DNA from 4 places in the Arthrobacter sp. YA7-1 genome. Region 1 is predicted to be linked to each of the others. Evidence: riboswitches for the same ligand, from Rfam matches in the RefSeq annotation. Region 1 holds a riboswitch; each other region holds the start of a gene.
The links. Region 1 has a riboswitch for S-adenosylmethionine ahead of OIT41_RS04665 (hypothetical protein). Riboswitches for the same ligand answer to the same signal wherever they lie in the genome.
Positions count from the first base shown of each region.

Region 2: it holds a riboswitch for S-adenosylmethionine, as region 1 does, so the genes downstream of both, OIT41_RS18240 (DUF1737 domain-containing protein) here and OIT41_RS04665 (hypothetical protein) in region 1, are expected to answer to the same signal.
Region 3: it holds a riboswitch for S-adenosylmethionine, as region 1 does, so the genes downstream of both, metX (homoserine O-acetyltransferase MetX) here and OIT41_RS04665 (hypothetical protein) in region 1, are expected to answer to the same signal.
Region 4: it holds a riboswitch for S-adenosylmethionine, as region 1 does, so the genes downstream of both, OIT41_RS13470 (aminotransferase class V-fold PLP-dependent enzyme) here and OIT41_RS04665 (hypothetical protein) in region 1, are expected to answer to the same signal.

Region 1 is NZ_CP110114.1:986,987-991,167, reverse strand. It holds gene OIT41_RS04670 (sodium:solute symporter) at 197-1,729, shown strand; SAM riboswitch class IV at 1,815-1,934, shown strand; gene OIT41_RS04665 (hypothetical protein) at 1,949-2,269, shown strand; gene OIT41_RS04660 (hypothetical protein) at 2,307-2,495, opposite strand; gene OIT41_RS04655 (VIT1/CCC1 transporter family protein) at 2,763-3,941, shown strand; gene OIT41_RS04650 (matrixin family metalloprotease) at 4,045-4,181, shown strand, end outside.
Region 2 is NZ_CP110114.1:3,902,607-3,906,787, reverse strand. It holds gene OIT41_RS18250 (O-succinylhomoserine sulfhydrylase) at 1-1,045, opposite strand, end outside; gene OIT41_RS18245 (rhodanese-like domain-containing protein) at 1,046-1,456, opposite strand; gene OIT41_RS18240 (DUF1737 domain-containing protein) at 1,453-1,710, opposite strand; SAM riboswitch class IV at 1,721-1,833, opposite strand; gene OIT41_RS18235 (hypothetical protein) at 1,948-2,307, opposite strand; gene OIT41_RS18230 (Lrp/AsnC family transcriptional regulator) at 2,363-2,794, shown strand; gene OIT41_RS18225 (ornithine cyclodeaminase) at 2,955-3,986, shown strand; gene OIT41_RS18220 (cupin domain-containing protein) at 4,139-4,181, opposite strand, start outside.
Region 3 is NZ_CP110114.1:1,407,671-1,411,851, reverse strand. It holds gene OIT41_RS06545 (SGNH/GDSL hydrolase family protein) at 1-448, shown strand, start outside; gene OIT41_RS06540 (hypothetical protein) at 513-929, shown strand; gene metX (homoserine O-acetyltransferase MetX) at 948-2,069, opposite strand; SAM riboswitch class IV at 2,083-2,198, opposite strand; gene OIT41_RS06530 (bifunctional o-acetylhomoserine/o-acetylserine sulfhydrylase) at 2,359-3,675, opposite strand; gene OIT41_RS06525 (VOC family protein) at 3,922-4,181, shown strand, end outside.
Region 4 is NZ_CP110114.1:2,871,432-2,875,612, forward strand. It holds gene rsgA (ribosome small subunit-dependent GTPase A) at 1-367, shown strand, start outside; gene hisN (histidinol-phosphatase) at 427-1,239, shown strand; SAM riboswitch class IV at 1,399-1,511, shown strand; gene OIT41_RS13470 (aminotransferase class V-fold PLP-dependent enzyme) at 1,547-2,971, shown strand; gene OIT41_RS13475 (class I SAM-dependent methyltransferase) at 3,022-3,798, shown strand; gene OIT41_RS13480 (metal-dependent transcriptional regulator) at 3,828-4,181, shown strand, end outside.

The sequences.
Region 1 (4,181 bases):
CTGGGCGAGACGGCATCTTGACTGTTACTCGCATCACTACGTATCCTCATAGGCAACAAGTGTTGTTTGTGAGGCATACATCACAGACTACTCTCCCCAATCACCAGCGCAGAGACCTTCCGCAACCCCGCACGAAACCCCGCGGACCGGCGTCGGAATCCCCCAGAGCTCTGCGCATCACTTTCAGGAGCCAACCGTGGACTCTTCGTTCATCAATATTGCGATCGTGGTGGTGTATTTGCTCGCCATGCTGGCCTTCGGCTGGTGGGGCAAGTCGCGCACCAAGAACAACAGCGACTTCCTGGTGGCAGGGCGCCGCCTCGGTCCGATGCTCTACACCGGTACCATGGCCGCCGTCGTCCTCGGTGGCGCATCGACGGTTGGCGGCGTCGGCCTCGGCTACAAGTTCGGCGTTTCCGGCATGTGGCTGGTGGTCGCGATCGGTTCGGGTGTCCTCCTCCTGAGCCTGCTGTTCGCCGGCACCATCCAGCGGTTGAAGATCTACACGGTTTCCCAGATGCTGAGCCTGCGTTACGGCCAGCGTGCCACGCAGACCTCCGGCATCGTCATGCTGGCCTACACCCTCATGCTGTGCGCCACGTCCACGGGCGCCTACGCCACCATCTTCGTTGTCCTCTTCGGCTGGGAGCGCTGGCTCGCCATCGCCGTCGGCGGCGCCATCGTCCTGGTCTACTCCACCATCGGCGGCATGTGGTCCATCACCCTCGCCGACCAGGTGCAGTTCATCATCAAGACCGTGGGCATCTTCTTCCTCATGCTCCCGTTCGTCCTCAACGCGGCAGGCGGTTTCGAAGGCATCCGTGCCCGTGTTGACGCCAGCTTCTTCCAGTTGGACGGCATCGGGGCTCAGACCATCATCACGTACTTCGTGGTCTACACCCTTGGCCTGCTGATCGGCCAGGACATCTGGCAGCGCGTCTTCACCGCCAAGACCCCCAAGGTGGCCCGATGGGGCGGCGCCACCGCCGGCATCTACTGCGTCCTGTACGGCGTGGCCGGCGCCCTGATCGGCCTGGCTGCCCGGGTGGCCCTGCCGAACATCGATGTCAAGGCCCTTGGCAAGGACGTCGTCTACGCCGAGGTAGCCACGCACATCCTGCCGATCGGCATCGGCGGCCTTGTCATGGCCGCAGCAGTCGCCGCCATGATGTCCACAGCGTCCGGAGCCCTCATCGCCGCGGCCACCGTTGCCCGCGCCGACGTGGTCCCGTTCGTGGCCAGCTGGTTCGGCAAGACGATCAACACCAACGACACCGAAAATCCCGAGCATGACGTCAAGGCCAACCGCTACTGGGTCCTTGGCCTGGGCATCGTTGCAGTGTTGATCTCCATGGCGGCGCAAGACGTCGTGGTGGCCCTGACCATCGCCTACGACATCCTGGTAGGTGGCCTGCTGGTTGCCATCCTGGGCGGCTTGGTCTGGAAGCGCGGCACGGGTATTGCCGCAGCCTGGTCCATGGCAGTCGGGTCTGTACTGACCCTTGCCTTGCTGATCGCCTACGCCACGGGAATCATCCCCAGCGAAGACGGCGTCTACGCAAACGATCCGATCTACTGGGGCCTCGGCGCCTCGTTCGCCGTCTATTTCGTGGTCTCCCTCCTCACGCCGCCCACCGAGCCGGCCGTCCGCGAAGCCTGGGAACGCCGCGTTGCCGGAACGGCCGCGGAGGAACTCCCGCTGGAGGCCCACCCGGTGGCCACCCACTAGGTTTCACAAAACCAGGTACGACGGCGGCGCCGCGCTTTCTCCTTCGAGAGGTGCGGCGCCGCCGTCGCATGTACAGTAGGAACAGCTTCAAGAGATGTGGCGCCAAGCTCCGACTTGCCACACGCCAACCCCATGTTCACGGGTGGTTCGGATGAAGAAGCGGCCCGGTTCGGACCAGAGACAACCGAACGGGCAAGAGCAACTCCATAGGAGAAGGCCATGCCTTTCGAAAACGGCGCCACCGCCACAGCCGACCGCACTATCCAGTCCAGCGCCCTCTTCTTGCCCCGCCCCCGTCGGGTGGACGAGTTCGTCCGGGTGATTCCCGGCGTCGACCTCTCCCAAGGCTCCATCACGTTCGTGGTGGACGGAAACCTGGAACGCTATTGGCATCATGAGCCGCGGCTCATCACCGAAGCACTCTCAAAAGCGGTTCAGCCCGCCCGCTGGTTCCCGGCCACACGGAAACTTACGCTCACGGTTGCGGCAACCGGGCACCGTGCGGGCGTGCAGAAGCACTTCATCCTGAGCGCGTTCTAGCAAGCGCTTTTTAGCGGCCAAGTTCAGCGAGTCGGCGCTATTCGATCTCTTCGGCCTCTCGGTGTTCCTCGGCGTCGAGCGGGACCACCCGTTCGTCGTCGTCCAGGACCTCGGATTCTTCCTCCCAGTCCTCGTCCACCTCCAGGTCTTCGCTGTAGTCATAGGCGGGATCGGCCTCGACCGTGGGACGGTCCGGGTGGCGGGCGTGGGTCTCGGTGCTGTCCATGGTGCAACCTCCGTTCGACGTGCCGCTGAGCCCATCGCACAGGCACGTGAGGCAGCCGATCCAACGCCACCCCGCCAATTCGTGGACCCTGTCCATCCATCCCAGCACTGCCCCCTGCGGCGGTCAAGGCCTCCGGCGAGCCTCCCGGTTTTTGAGGCGCGCCTAAAAAGTCCAGTGAGGATTGCCAGCCGAAAAACCGCGGAAATTGGCGATAAAGTGGAGCTGCAATGAGGCGATGAAGCCCGCCCCAGCAACCCAGGAGTCCCGGTGCACCCCCGCACAAAACCCTCGCATTCAGACAACTCGCATCCAGACAATCCGCAGGACTCAAGCAGTCCCTCCCAAGACGCAGCAGCCCCCAAGACTCCCCCGTCGTCGTCGGACATCAAGCGCTGGCGGCAGTACTTGGCCGACGAACGTGCCGAAGCCGCCGTGTACCGCCAACTGGCTCAGCGACGCGACGGCGAGGAGCGCGATATCCTTTTGGCCCTCGCAGAGGCCGAGGGCCGCCATGAGGCACACTGGCTCAAGCTCCTCGGCCAACACGCCGGCATGCCGAAGGCGGCCTCCGTTCGGAGCCAAATGCTCGGCTTCCTGGCCCGGAATTTCGGATCGGTGTTCGTGCTGGCCCTCGCCCAACGGGCTGAAGGACGCTCGCCGTACGCGAAGGATCCGGCAGCAACCCGCGCCATGGCGGCTGACGAACAGATCCACGAAGAAGTAGTCCGCGGCCTGGCGACCCGCGGCCGCAACAGGTTGTCCGGTACCTTCCGCGCTGCCGTCTTCGGCGCCAACGATGGCCTGGTCAGCAACCTTTCCCTCGTGATGGGCATGGCGGCCACCGGAGTTCCCGCAACCGTGGTCCTGTTCAGCGGCATCGCCGGACTGCTGGCGGGCGCACTGTCCATGGGAGCGGGCGAGTATGTCTCTGTCCGCTCCCAGCTCGAGCTCCTCAAGGCCACCCGCCCCACCCAGGCCACGCTGACCGCAGCCCCGGCCCTGGACATCGAGCACAATGAGCTGGTGCTGGTGTACCTAGCCAGGGGCATGTCCCGCGAATCCGCCGAACACCGGGCCGCCGAGCGCATGGGCCTCTACAGCTGCGACTGCGATCCAAGCCTTTCGCTCCACCCCGAAGTGGAAGAAACCGTCAATGAGCACGAGGCCGTTGGCTCCGCATGGGGCGCCGCGATCTCGAGCTTCTGCTTCTTCGCTTCGGGCGCCATCGTGCCCATCCTGCCGTTCATCTTCGGCATGACGGGCTTCTCGGCACTTGCCGTGGCCGGTACGCTGGTGGGCATCGCGCTTCTGTCGACGGGCGCCGTCGTCGGCTTGCTGTCCGGAACCTCGCCGCTGACCCGTGGTCTCCGGCAGCTCGCCATCGGACTCGGTGCGGCTGCGGCCACGTATGGGCTGGGCCTCGTCTTCGGCGCTGTCATCGGTTAGCAGCGCCGGCCCGCCAGGGCGGCGGGATCAAGGATTTGGGGGAGACTTGCATTCAAACTACGGGTACGACGGCGGCCCGCGGCCCAAGCGCGCCAGTACCGCGCTGGCGCTGTTCCGAAACTTGATGGTGGTGGCGGCGGTTGCTGCCGTGGCCGTGCTTGTCAGTGGCTTCCTTCGCGGCGATCCCGGCTTCACAGGGCTCCTTCCCAAGCTGGCTCCTTCTGTCCAGGCCACGGCAAG
Region 2 (4,181 bases), 1.3 Mb from region 1:
AGTCGCCCAGGTTGTTCGAGATGTCGATGACGGCGAGCCCGTCCAGCAGCGCGAAGGCGGCCTCCTTCGCTGATCGCCCCGCGGAGGGGAGCAGCTCGAAAGTGAGCACCGTTCCGCCGGCCTTCATTTGCTTCGCGGCGAGCTCGTGCTGCGGGTGCGACTTCAGCAGCGGGTACTTGACCCAGCTGATGGCCGGTTGTGCCTCAAGCCATTCGGCGATCCGCAACGCAGATGCCGAGGAGTGGTTGACCCGCAGGGCCATCGTCTCCAGGCCTTTGGTCAGGACCCAGGCGTTGAACGCGGAAAGGGACGGCCCGGTGTGCCGCATGAGTTGCTTGACCGGCCCGTCGATGAACTCCTTGGTGCCCAGGATCGCGCCGCCCAGGACCCGTCCTTGGCCGTCGATGTGCTTGGTGCCGGAGTAGACAATCACGTCTGCGCCGAGATCGCCGCAGCGCTGCAGCAAGGGGGTGGCGAAGACGTTGTCGACGACGACCGTGGCGCCCGCCGCGTGGGCAAGCTCGCTCACCGCGGCAATGTCCACGATTTCCTGCATGGGGTTCGACGGCGACTCGAAGAACACCGCCGTTGTCGGCTCGGACAACGCGGCACGCCATTGGTCGAGGTCCGGCCCGTCGACGAAGACGGTCTCGACCCCCCAGCGCGGCAGGATCTCGTTGAGGATCACGAAGCAGGAACCGAAGAGCGAGCGGGCGGCAACCACGCGGTCACCAGCCGCCAGCAACGCACCGAGGGCGGTGAAGACAGCTGACATGCCCGACGCCGTCGCGAAGCACGCTTCGGTGCCCTCAAGCAGGCGGAGGCGCTCCTGGAAGGTGGCGACCGAAGGGTTGCCGTAACGGGAGTAGACGAAGCGTTCGTCCTCGCCTGTGAAGGCACGCTCGGCAGCCGCGGCGGACTGGTAGACGAAACCGGAGTTCAAGAAGACGGCTTCGGACGTTTCCTGGAAGTTGGTACGGTCAAGACCGCCGCGGACTGCCTGGGTGTCAGGGCTCCAGCTGGCGGCGTCAGGATTGAAAGTCACTTAGATATTCCCCAGGTTCGTCGGAAGTCCACGGTTTTTCCAGCCATTCACGGTTCGCTCGCCGTAGCGGTCCGGTTCGCCCTCAAAGCCCTCGAGGACGTTGTAGGCGGTGTATCCGGCCTGGGTTGCGGCGATCGCGGCCGCGATGGAGCGCTGGCCGGAGCGGCAGAGGAAGACGAGTTCCGTGCCGTCCCCCTCGGGAGCCTGTTGTGTCAGCTGTTCGATGAAGCGGGTGTTGGGGATGCCGCCGGCCAGGTTCCACTGGATGAACAAGGGATCGTTTTCGGTGGCTTTGGTGTCCGGGATCCCGATGTGTGCCCACTCGCCTTCGGTGCGGACGTCCACCAAGATGGCGCCCTGCTCGAGCTTGGCCCAGGCGTCGTGCGGGCTGAGGTCGCCTGCGTAGCTCATGCGTGGCCCTCGCCGTCGAACTCTTCATCAAGCTGATCCACCGCATTGGCGACGGCGGCATCCGCGCTCGCGATCGCCGCGGGCAGGACGATGGCTTGTGCCACAATCACGTCCTTGCCGTTGAAAGTCGCGGCCGGGCTGCCGTGCAACACGTATCCCTCTGCGAGGGCGGTGGAGATCCGCTCGCAGAATTCCTTGGTGTCAGGGCCCGTGATGAGACGGTAGGAGAGTTTTTCCTCGGTGGGTTCAGGCATTGGTGCTCCTCAGTCACGCTTGCAGTTCGAAAGTGTCGATACGCCGAGTAGTCACCTGAGGCACCCCGCCGGAGAGAGGGTTGCCGACCAGCAAGTCAGGGCTTCGCGCTGGTGCTCATTACTCAAGAAGAAAAATAACACCCACGACGGCGGCCCGCATCACCGGCCGTCGTCATGTTCCGTAACCGGGGGGCGGCCGGTGGGGAGCCGGCGGGTGGGGCCACGCTGGCGCGGACCCTAGGCTTCGGTTTCTGTAGGCAGCGGGTCCAGGCTTGCCTGGACCCGGGGTGAAACGGCATCAAAGCGCGATGCTACTCCTGTGGGGGAGTGATGAAACGTGGAACCTTGATGCTTCCGGATTTCCAGCAACTCGTGCACGGATATCCCGGTGGCCGTGGCGAGTGCGTGCAGCGAGAGGCTGTTGTGATGAGCCAGGGCAAAAACCACGCCAGACAGCGCTTCGAAACCTTCTGTCTCGTAGATTTCCTTTATCAAGTTGGACATGCCGTTCGCATCATCGATTGATCCCGCTGACGCACCGGTTGCCATGGCCGTCAGCGACCACGCAGCAGAGTCGGGGCTGATGTAGATGCTCATGTCGATACCCTACGGACTCAGGCCCACTTGGGGAATGGGCGATACGTTTATCTTTATGGCAGCACTCACCGACCTTGACCGCCAGCTCCTCTCCGCCCTCAGGGAGGACGGCCGGGCATCTGTCGCGAGCCTCGCGCGCCAGCTGGGCGTCGCCAGGGCCACCGTGAACAGCCGGCTCGAGCGCCTGGTCTCCTCCGGAACGATCGTTGGCTTCACCGCGAGGGTGCGCGACGAAGTCGATCCACTTGCGATCCGGGCTATTGCGCTCATTGCCGTGGAAGGAAGGTCGGCCGACAGGGTCATTCGCCAGCTGAGGGGGCTCCCCGAGATTTGGGCACTGCACACCACGAATGGCGGCTGGGACCTCGTGGCTGAGCTGCGCACGGAAAGCCTCAGCGACTTTGACCAAGTGCTGGGCAGGATCCGCGGGATCGAGGGGATCGTCAATAGCGAGACAAGCCTGCTGCTCAGCTCCGTCCTGCGGTAGCCGGTTGCTTGGCGGCGACAAACCTCATGAGCATTATGTTCGAAAGGACTCGTCATTTTGTGCATTTTTTCAATGAAAAGTACATACTTTGGCAATTGCGGATGCATATCGCCGCTCCGTAGCCTCATAGCAACAATGCTCATGAGGGAAAGGAGCGCACATGACGCGCTTTGTCGATGTCCGCAATATGGTCCGCTGGACGGCCGGGCGAGGCCCGGAAACCATCATTTCGGAGATGATTCAGTACTTGGAAGACGACTTCCGGCGATGGGAATCTTTTGACAAGACCCCGCGGGTGGCGAGTCACACCGCGTTTGGCGTCATCGAGCTGATGCCCACCAGTGACCAGGAAACATACGGCTTCAAGTACGTCAATGGACACCCTTCGAATCCAGCGCGCGGCTTCCAGACTGTGACAGCCTTCGGTGTCCTGTCCGATGTCCATAACGGCTACCCGACGTTCCTCGCGGAGATGACAGTGCTGACGGCGCTGCGGACGGCGGCCACGTCCGGCATGGTCGCCAAGAAACTTGCGCGCCCCGATGCACGGGTCATGGCGATGATCGGAACCGGAACCCAGTCGGAGTTCCAAGCGCTGGCCTTCCGGGCAGCCCTGGGCATCAACACTGTCAGGATCTGGGACACTGATCCGGCTGCGATGGAGAAGTTCGTCAGGAACATGGCTCCCCTCGGCTTCGACATCACCATCGCGGGCTCGGCGGCCCACGCAGTGGAAGACGCCGACGTCATCACCACGTGCACCGCGGACAAGGCCAACGCCACCATCCTGACTGCAGACCAGGTTTCTCCGGGCGTTCACATCAACGCGATCGGCGGCGATTGCCCAGGAAAGACCGAACTCGACGCTGCCATCCTGGACCTCGGCGACGTCTTTGTGGAATACGATCCCCAGACGCGGATTGAAGGCGAGATCCAGCAAATGTCCGCCGATTTTCCCGTCACCGAGTTCTGGCAAGTCCTTGGCGGTCATGCGCCGGGCCGGACCTCCAGGCACCAGATCACGGTATTCGATTCCGTGGGCTTCGCGATCGAGGACTTTTCCGCCTTGCGGTATCTCCGCGACGCCGTCGAGGGTTCGGAATTCTTCGAGGAGATCGACCTCGTCGCGAACCCCGACGACCCCAAGGACCTCTTCGGCTTGGTGCGCGCGCTCTCTCCGGTCGGATCCTGAGAAGCCCAACTGACTCGCATTTGTTGTCGTTTAGGGCGCTCTAAACGACAACAACTGCGAGTCAGTTGGGGAGGGAGAAGCCTGGTGCGCCGGCCCCAGAACCGGCGCACCAGACGTTTTTCCCGGCCAGACTGCCAGCCCGGCAGCCCGGGCTATTCCGCCGCCAGTCGCAGGATCAGCTCAGCATGCCCGGGG
Region 3 (4,181 bases), 420 kb from region 1:
GGTTCTCTTCAACGGTCCGGACACCGCGTCATCGGTCCTCGGCCGGATCCGCGGCAAGGTGGCCATCTACAACGAAAACCTCCGCACCGTGGCCGCCCGCCACGATGCCGTGGTGGCTGACATGTGGTCCTTGAGGCAGCTTTCCAACTCCCAGATGTGGGACGAAGACCGCCTCCATTTCTCGCCGCTCGGCCATCACACCATCGCCGCGATGGTCCTCGACTCACTGAATGTGCCGCACAACCTTGAACCGCTCTACCCCAAGCCGCTCCCCCAGCGCAGTTGGCGCCAAGCCAGGTCTGGCGACCTGGTCTGGGCACGCGAATATTTTGTCCCGTGGGTCATCCGCCGGATCAGGCACCGCTCCTCCGGTGACGGGATCCTGCCGAAACGCCCGACGCCGGGACCCGTCTTCGGTCCTGCTGACACCTTCCTGCCCGGGAGCTGAACGAACCGCGAGGTTAGTCACAGGGAGCGGGGCTAAGCTGGTGAAAGACAGGGAGGCCTCCGCCGTGAACAATTTGATCTTCTGGATCATCGTCTGCTCTTGGCTGATTCCCATGGGGATCCGCATGTACAACCGGTCGCGCCAGCGCAGGATCTTCCCTCCGCAGAATTACCCCGGGCAGCCCTATCCTCCGCAGAATTACCCTGGGCAGCCCTATCCTCCGCAGCACAACCCCGTCGGATACCCGGAGCAACCCCCGGTGGTCATCCCGGATGAGCCGCAACCCCCGATGGCGACGCCCGCGCGGCAGGCCGTTCCGCCGTCGTCGGCTACTCCGCAAGCGAGCGGCGCTCCCCAGCCGAACAGCGCGCCCCAAGGCTACCGTGCACGGAAACTGGCCGAGCTGGACCAGGAGTACAGCGACGGGAAAATCGCCATGGAGGATTACATGAAGCTCCGCCAGGAGATCATGAACGGCTGATTCAGCCGAAGAGGCGCGCTAGCCGAAGAATGCCTCGCGCAGTTGGGGGCCGAGCTGGCCGATCTCGGTGAGGAAACCGTCGTGCCCGATCGGCGCCTCGATGACATGAACCGGGACCTCTCCGGGCAAGGCCTTGGCAAGCTCGCGGGATTGCTCCGGGAAATAGAGCCGGTCCGAGTCCACCGAGGCCACGAAGAACGTCGCCGTGGCCACGGACAACGCGTCCTCCAACGAGCCCCGGCCGCGCGTGATGTCGTGGCTCATGAGCGCTTCGGTAATGGCGATGTAGCTATTGGCGTCGAAGCGCTGGACCAGCTTGCTCCCCTGGTGGTCCAGGTAGCTCTCCACTTGGTAGCGGCCCCGGTCCCCCAACGCGGCAGCCTGGAGGGGTGCCTCGCCGCCCTGGGCGTTCCGGCCGAAGCGGAAGTCCAGCTCGTCTGCCGAGCGATAGGTGATGTGGGCAATCCGCCGGGCAAGGGCCAGACCCGCTTCGGGGGCGGCCTGTCCGTAGTAGTCTCCGCCGTTGAAGTCGGCGTCCTGCCGGATGGCGAGCGTCTGGGCCTGTGCGAACGCGATCTGCTCGGCGGTGCTGTACGCCCCGATGGAGATCACGGCGCATCGCTTGACGCGGTCCGGATAGCCGACGGCCCATTCCAGTGCACGGGCACCGCCCATGGACCCGCCCACGACGGTGTGCCAGCTGTGGATCCCCAAGGCGTCGGCCAGCCTGGCCTCGGCCACCGTGCTGTCCCGCAGGGTCACGAGCGGGAAGCGGGAGCCCCACGGCTTGCCGTCAGGAGCGCTCGACGACGGCCCCGTGCTGCCGTAGCAGCCCCCCACAATGTTGACGGAGACCACGAAGTAGCGGTCCGTGTCGATGGTGGCGCCGGGACCCACAAGCTGCTCCCACCAGCCGTCTTCGTCGCTCTCGCCACGGGCCACATGGGTGCTGCCGGTCAATGCATGTTCCACGAGGACAGCGTTGGTAGCGTCTGCGTTGAGCCGCCCCCACGTCTCGTACGCAAGGACGACGTCCGGGAGGGAACCTCCGGCCTCCAGCTCGAGTCCGCCCACGGAAACATACTTGAGGGTTCCGTCCTGGGTACCGGAAAGGGGTATGGCTGTTGCAGCAATTGTCATTCGTTGACACCTCACATCGCGCTTGCCCGCCGCCAACACAGCGAAGGGCCAGGTCTTCACCCGGGGCACCCCACCGCGAATGGAGGGTTGCCGGCCAGCAAGCCGGGGCTGTCGCTGGCACTCATGACCTATAGGAAGAGTCTAGGAAAACCGGACCCCTTCTGACGAAGATTATGACATCTTTGTGACACTTGGCCGCGTTTTGTTCACGAAGGGGTGGCTGGGAAGGCTGGCCGGCGAAGATTCATCTTGCGTCGCCGGCCAGCCTCGTACGCCCTCCGGGCCCGTGCTAGGCGCTCTTGGCTGCCCGGAATCCCGACTCGAGGTCCGCGAGGATGTCGTCGATGTGCTCGATTCCGACGGACAGCCGCACCAGGCCAGGGGTCACTCCCGCAACGGCCTGCTGTTCCGGCGTCAGCTGGCTGTGCGTCGTCGACGCCGGGTGGATGACCAAGGACCGGACGTCGCCGATGTTGGCCACGTGCGAATGCAGTTCCAGGGCGTCCACGAAGCGCTTGCCCGCCTCGACCCCGCCGTTGATGGTGAAGGACACCACGGCGCCGGTGCCCCTGGGGCCGTACTTCCGGCCCCGTTCGAACCACGGGCTGGAAGGCAGCCCCGCGTACGCCACCGATTCGACGTCGTCGCGCCCTTCGAGCCATTGCGCCACCTTGGTGGCGTTGTCCACGTGGCGCTCCACCCGCAGGCTGAGGGTTTCGATTCCCTGGGAGATCAGGAAAGCGTTGAACGGGGAAACCGCCGAGCCGAGGTCGCGCAGGAGCTGGACCCGGGCTTTGAGGATGTAGGAGAGGTTCGCGCCGAGGGCCCCGTCCTTGCCGAGGTCGCGGGCATAGACCAGGCCGTTGTAGCTGGGGTCCGGGGTGTTGAAGCCGGGGAACCGCTCAGGGTCCTTGCCGAAATCGAAGTTGCCGGAGTCCACGATGACACCGGCAATGGCGGAGCCGTGCCCGCCCAGGTACTTGGTGGCCGAATGCACCACGATGTCCGCTCCCCACTCGATGGGCCGGATCAGGTAGGGCGTGGCGAGGGTGTTGTCCACGACGAGCGGGACTCCCGCCTCGTGCGCGATGCGGGAGACACCCTCGATGTCCAAGACGTCCTGCCGGGGGTTGGAGACGACTTCGGCGAAGAACAGCTTGGTGTTTGGCTGCACCGCGTCCCGCCAGTGGTCCAGGTTGTCCGGATCCTCGACGAAGGTGACCGAGATGCCGAATTTCTTCAGTGTATGGGCCAGCAGGTTGTACGTGCCGCCGTAGAGGCTCGGGCTGGCGACCACGTGGTCACCGGCCTCGGCCACGTTGAGGATGGCGAAGGTTTCCGCGGCCTGGCCGGAGCTCAGCAGGAGCGCAGCCAAGCCACCCTCCAAGCTCGCTATGCGCTGCTCCACGGCATCCTGCGTGGGGTTGCCGATCCGGGTGTAGATGGGCGCCAGTTCGGCCAGTGCAAAACGGTTGGCCGCGCTTTCCGCGCTGGGAAAGACGAACGAGGTGGTCTGGTAGATGGGGAGGGCGCGGGCGCCGGTGGCGGCGTCCGGCTCCTGGCCAGCGTGGATTTGGCGCGTTTCGAATGACCATCCTTGGGACATGCGGACTCCTGGTTGTCTGGGCTCTTGCCGTGCGTCAGCCTGCCGGGCCGAAGGGTTCAGCATGCCGGCGAGCGGTTGCCGCCAGTCTAGGGAGGGTATTGCGGGCTCCGGAAGCTTTGTGACGAACGCAGAAGTTTTCTGTCCCGGTGCGTCCTGAAGTGACCCTGAGCGGCCTTTTCGATACATCCCACCTTGGTTAGGCTTGACTTAGCTGAGAGCTCCATCACAAAGTGCCAAGATGAAGCCATGCGCATGGATCACGTCTCTTACGCTTGTGAACGAGATGGCCTGTTGGCCACCACCGAGCGGATTTCCGCAGCATTGGGAGTGGACGCGGTCCGGGGCGGAGTGCATCCGCGCTTTGGTACCCGGAACATGATCATTCCCCTTGCTGACCACAAATACCTGGAAGTTGTCGAGGTCCTGGACCACCCGGCCTCCGACAAGGCACCTTTTGGACAAGCTGTCCGTGCACGCTCCGCCGCAGGAGGTGGGTGGATGGGCTG
Region 4 (4,181 bases), 1.9 Mb from region 1:
CGGCGGGGTCAACGCGGTGACGGGGCGCGGACGGCACACCTCGTCGTCTGCCCTTGCCCTGAAGCTCAGCGACGCCCCCGGCGGAAGCTGGATCATCGATACGCCCGGCATCCGTTCCTTCGGCCTCGCCCACGTGAACCCGGACCGCATCCTGCATGCCTTCCCGGACCTCGAACCCGGGACCGAAATGTGCGAGCGGGGCTGCAAGCACGATGCCAACGCTGTTCGGTGCGGGCTGGATTCGTGGGTCGCCGATGGCCACGCTGGCGAGTCGGGCCCGGCCCGTTTGGCATCGTTGCGCCGGCTCCTCGGCGCGGACCCGCGCATGGAAGCACAGGAAACCAAGGAACTGGGTACAGTCAACTAACTGCGCCGCTGCCGTCCTACCTCCCCGGCTCACCGGCGAAGAGACGGTAGTTTGGAACCATGACCCAACCCGATTCGAGCTACAACGACGACCTGCGGCTGGCACATGTCTTGGCCGACTCCGTCGATTCCCTGACAATGGAGCGGTTCAAGGCGCTGGACCTTCAGGTGGAGACCAAACCCGACCTGAGCCCAGTCACCGATGCCGACAAAGCCGCCGAGGAAGCGATCCGCGGGCAGCTTTCCCGTTCCCGCCCCCGTGACGCCGTCCTCGGGGAGGAATTCGGCAGCACGGGCCACGGCTCGAGGCGTTGGATCATCGATCCCATCGACGGGACCAAGAACTTCGTGCGTGGCGTACCCGTCTGGGCAACGCTGATCGCCCTCGTGGACGAGGGCGAGGTAGTGGTGGGGCTCGTGAGCGCTCCGGCGCTCGGCAAGCGTTGGTGGGCGGCCAAGGGCTCGGGCGCCTACATGGGCCGGTCGCTGGCCGCGGCCACCCGCTTGAAAGTTTCCAACGTGTCCCGGCTCGAAGACGCCTCGCTCTCCTACTCCGAGCTTTCCGAGTGGAAGCAGCACGGGAAGCTGGACAACTTCCTGGGCCTCGAGAACGATGTCTGGCGCAGCCGTGCGTACGGGGATTTCTGGTCCTACTGCCTCGTGGCCGAGGGCGCCGTGGACATCGCCGCCGAACCGGAACTCCAGGTCTACGACATGGCCGCCTTGGTGCCGATCGTGACCGAGGCCGGCGGACGCTTCACGTCCCTGGATGGCGCGGATGGCCCCTTCGGCGGAAACGCCGTCGCCACTAACTCGATCCTGCACTCCGAGGTCCTCAAGAGGCTCAACCCCGAACTCGACGACCTCCTCTAATCCGCCCATTCACTGAACAAACGACGGCGGACGCCCCCTTTCCGGGGCGTCCGCTGCTTTTTCTTCGGCGGAAGGCACATTTTTCGGGCGGTGTAACAATCCGCTTAACAATCGCGGTCACATTGGAACCGGCCTTGCCGGTGTCCTAATCTCTTTACAGGTCACGAGTGCCAGCGCGAAACCCCGGTTTGCTGGCCGGCAACCCTCCATCGCGGCGGGGTGCCCCGGGTGACGACCGGGCCGGTCCGGAACGGATGCGGCAAGCGCGGACCCCCTGCACGCAGGGGTCCCTCTTGAGTGAGGTCCCATGAGCACAGCCACAATTTCTTCCACGGCTCTTTCGCAGCACCATGATCCTGCGCAGCGGCACGGTGAGTCCCGGACTCCGGCATCGCGCCCATTGGCCGCCGTCACTGGAGCGGAGCTGCAGGCGCCCTTGATCCAGGGCGGCCAGATCCGCTACGCAAACCTCGACTACGGCGCTTCCGCGCCTGCACTGACCGTGGTCTCCGCATACCTCAACGAAATCCTGCCGTACTATGCGAGCGTCCACCGCGGCGCCGGCTATGCCTCGCAAATCAGCACCTCGGTCTACGAGAACGCCCGTAACATCGTCCGTGACTTCGTTGGCGGCAGGCCGGACGATTCCGTCATTTTCACGCGCAACACCACCGATTCCCTCAACCTGCTGGCGGGTTGCTTGCCGGTTGAGGACGGAAGGCATACCGGCGAAGTCCTGTACCTGGACATCGAGCACCACGCCAATCTGCTCCCATGGCAAGGTGTCCCCCATCGCAGCATCGTTGCCGCCGGAACATTGTCCGAGACTGTTGCCGCTGTCCGCACGGCACTCTCCCAGGGTGGCGTCAGCCTTCTGGCGGTCACCGGCGCGTCGAACGTGACCGGCGAGATCCTGCCCATCAAGGACCTCGCAGCCTTGGCCCACGAATTCGGGGCGCGGATCGTGGTGGACGCGGCGCAACTCGCCCCTCATCGCCGGATCGATATCGCCGCCGCGGAGGTGGACTACCTGGTCTTCTCGGGGCACAAGCTCTATGCACCGTTCGGTGCCGGCGTCCTGGTGGGGCGCCCCGACTGGCTCGACGCCGGCACACCGCACCTGGCAGGAGGCGGCGCCGTCCGCGAGGCACGCCTTGATTCCGTCAGCTGGGCCACGGGGCCGGCAAGGCACGAAGGGGGCTCTCCGAACGTGCTCGGCGCGGCCACCCTGGCCCGGGCCACACAGGTCATTGCCAGCCTCGACCACGAAGAATGGCACGCCCACGAGGCCGCCATCCGCTCGCACCTGGTCGAGGGCCTCAAGCAAATCGACGGCGTGACCGTGCACCAGATCTTCAGCGACACGGATCCCCAGGACACGATCGGCGTCGTGAACTTCTCGCTCCAGGGCTACGACGCCGGACTCGTCGCGGCCTATCTCGCGGCCGAGCACGGCATCGGCCTGCGGGACGGACGCTTTTGCGCCCACCCCCTGCTCAAGCGCCTTGGCCTTCCCTCCGGATCGCTGCGAGCCAGCTTCGGCGTGGGGTCGCGTTTGGAAGACGCCACCCGGCTCATCGCGGGCATCCAGGCCCTCAAAAGCAACGGCCTCGGCTGGGACTACGTGGTGGATGCCGGCCGTTGGGTGCCCGCGAACGATCACCGCAGCTACCCGGAGTGGGCTCCCAATACTCCCGGGACCGCAGGCGCCGCACCCTGCAGCACCGACTGATTGCGATAGATTCGTAGGGTATTTTTCCTGTCCTACGAAGGAGTCCCCGCGTGGCCCCGCGACCCAAAGGCACCTCAGCCGGCCCCAAGCTTTATGAGGAACGCCGACTCGAACTCGGTCGGAGTTTCCAGGACGGCGGAGAACACTATGAGCGGGTCCGACCGGGCTACCCGGCGGATTCAGCCGACTGGCTGCTGCCGGAGGGGGCTCGGGACGCGGCAGACATCGGCGCCGGCACCGGAAAGTTCACCTCGCTGCTCGTCGAGCGGGGGCTGGCGGTGTCGGCAGTGGACCCCTCCACGGACATGCTCACCCAACTGCGCAAAGCGTATCCACAGGTGATCGCCCTGGAGGGCACGGCAGAGGCAACCGGGCTGGCGGACTCAGCATTCGACGTCGTCAGCGTTGCCCAAGCCTGGCACTGGTGCGATCCGCTCGCCGCGAGCACTGAGATCGCCCGGATCCTTCGACCCCACGGCGTCATCGGCTTGATCTGGAACCAATTGGACACTTCGGTGCCCTGGGTCCATCGCCTGTCCCGCATCATGCATGCCGGCGATGTCCACAAACCGGACTTCCGGCCAGTGGTGGGCCCCGAGTTCACCGGCCTCGAAAACCACGTCACGCGCTGGGAGGATCCCTTGGCTCCGGCAGACATCCTCGAACTCGTGAAGTCGCGCAGCTATTATCTCAGGGCGAACGATGCCACCCGGGCGAAGGTCATGGGCAATCTCCGGTGGTATCTCTTCGAACATCTGGGCCATGCAGAGGACAAGGTCATCCCCCTGCCCTATCTCACGCAGAGCTGGCGGGCGCGCAAAGCCTGATGCCGCCGGCACACGATAGGCTTGGAACCGTGAAGACCAGTGCGCCCTCCTCCTCCATCGAGGACTACGTCAAGGTCATCTACTCCTTTACGGAGTGGCAGGACAAACCCATCACGTCCTCACAGCTCGCGCAGCGGCTCGGTGTCGCCAACTCCTCCGTCTCGGAGATGGTCCGCAAGCTCAAGGACCAAGGCCTGGTGGACCACCAGCCGTACAGCGCCATCACTTTGACCCCCCAAGGAATGCATCTTGCCCTGGGCATGGTCCGCCGGCACCGCCTGATCGAAACCTACCTGGTGAGGGAGTTGGGCTACAGCTGGGATGAAGTCCATGACGAGGCCGAAATGCTCGAGCACGCTGTCTCGGACACCTTCATCGATCGC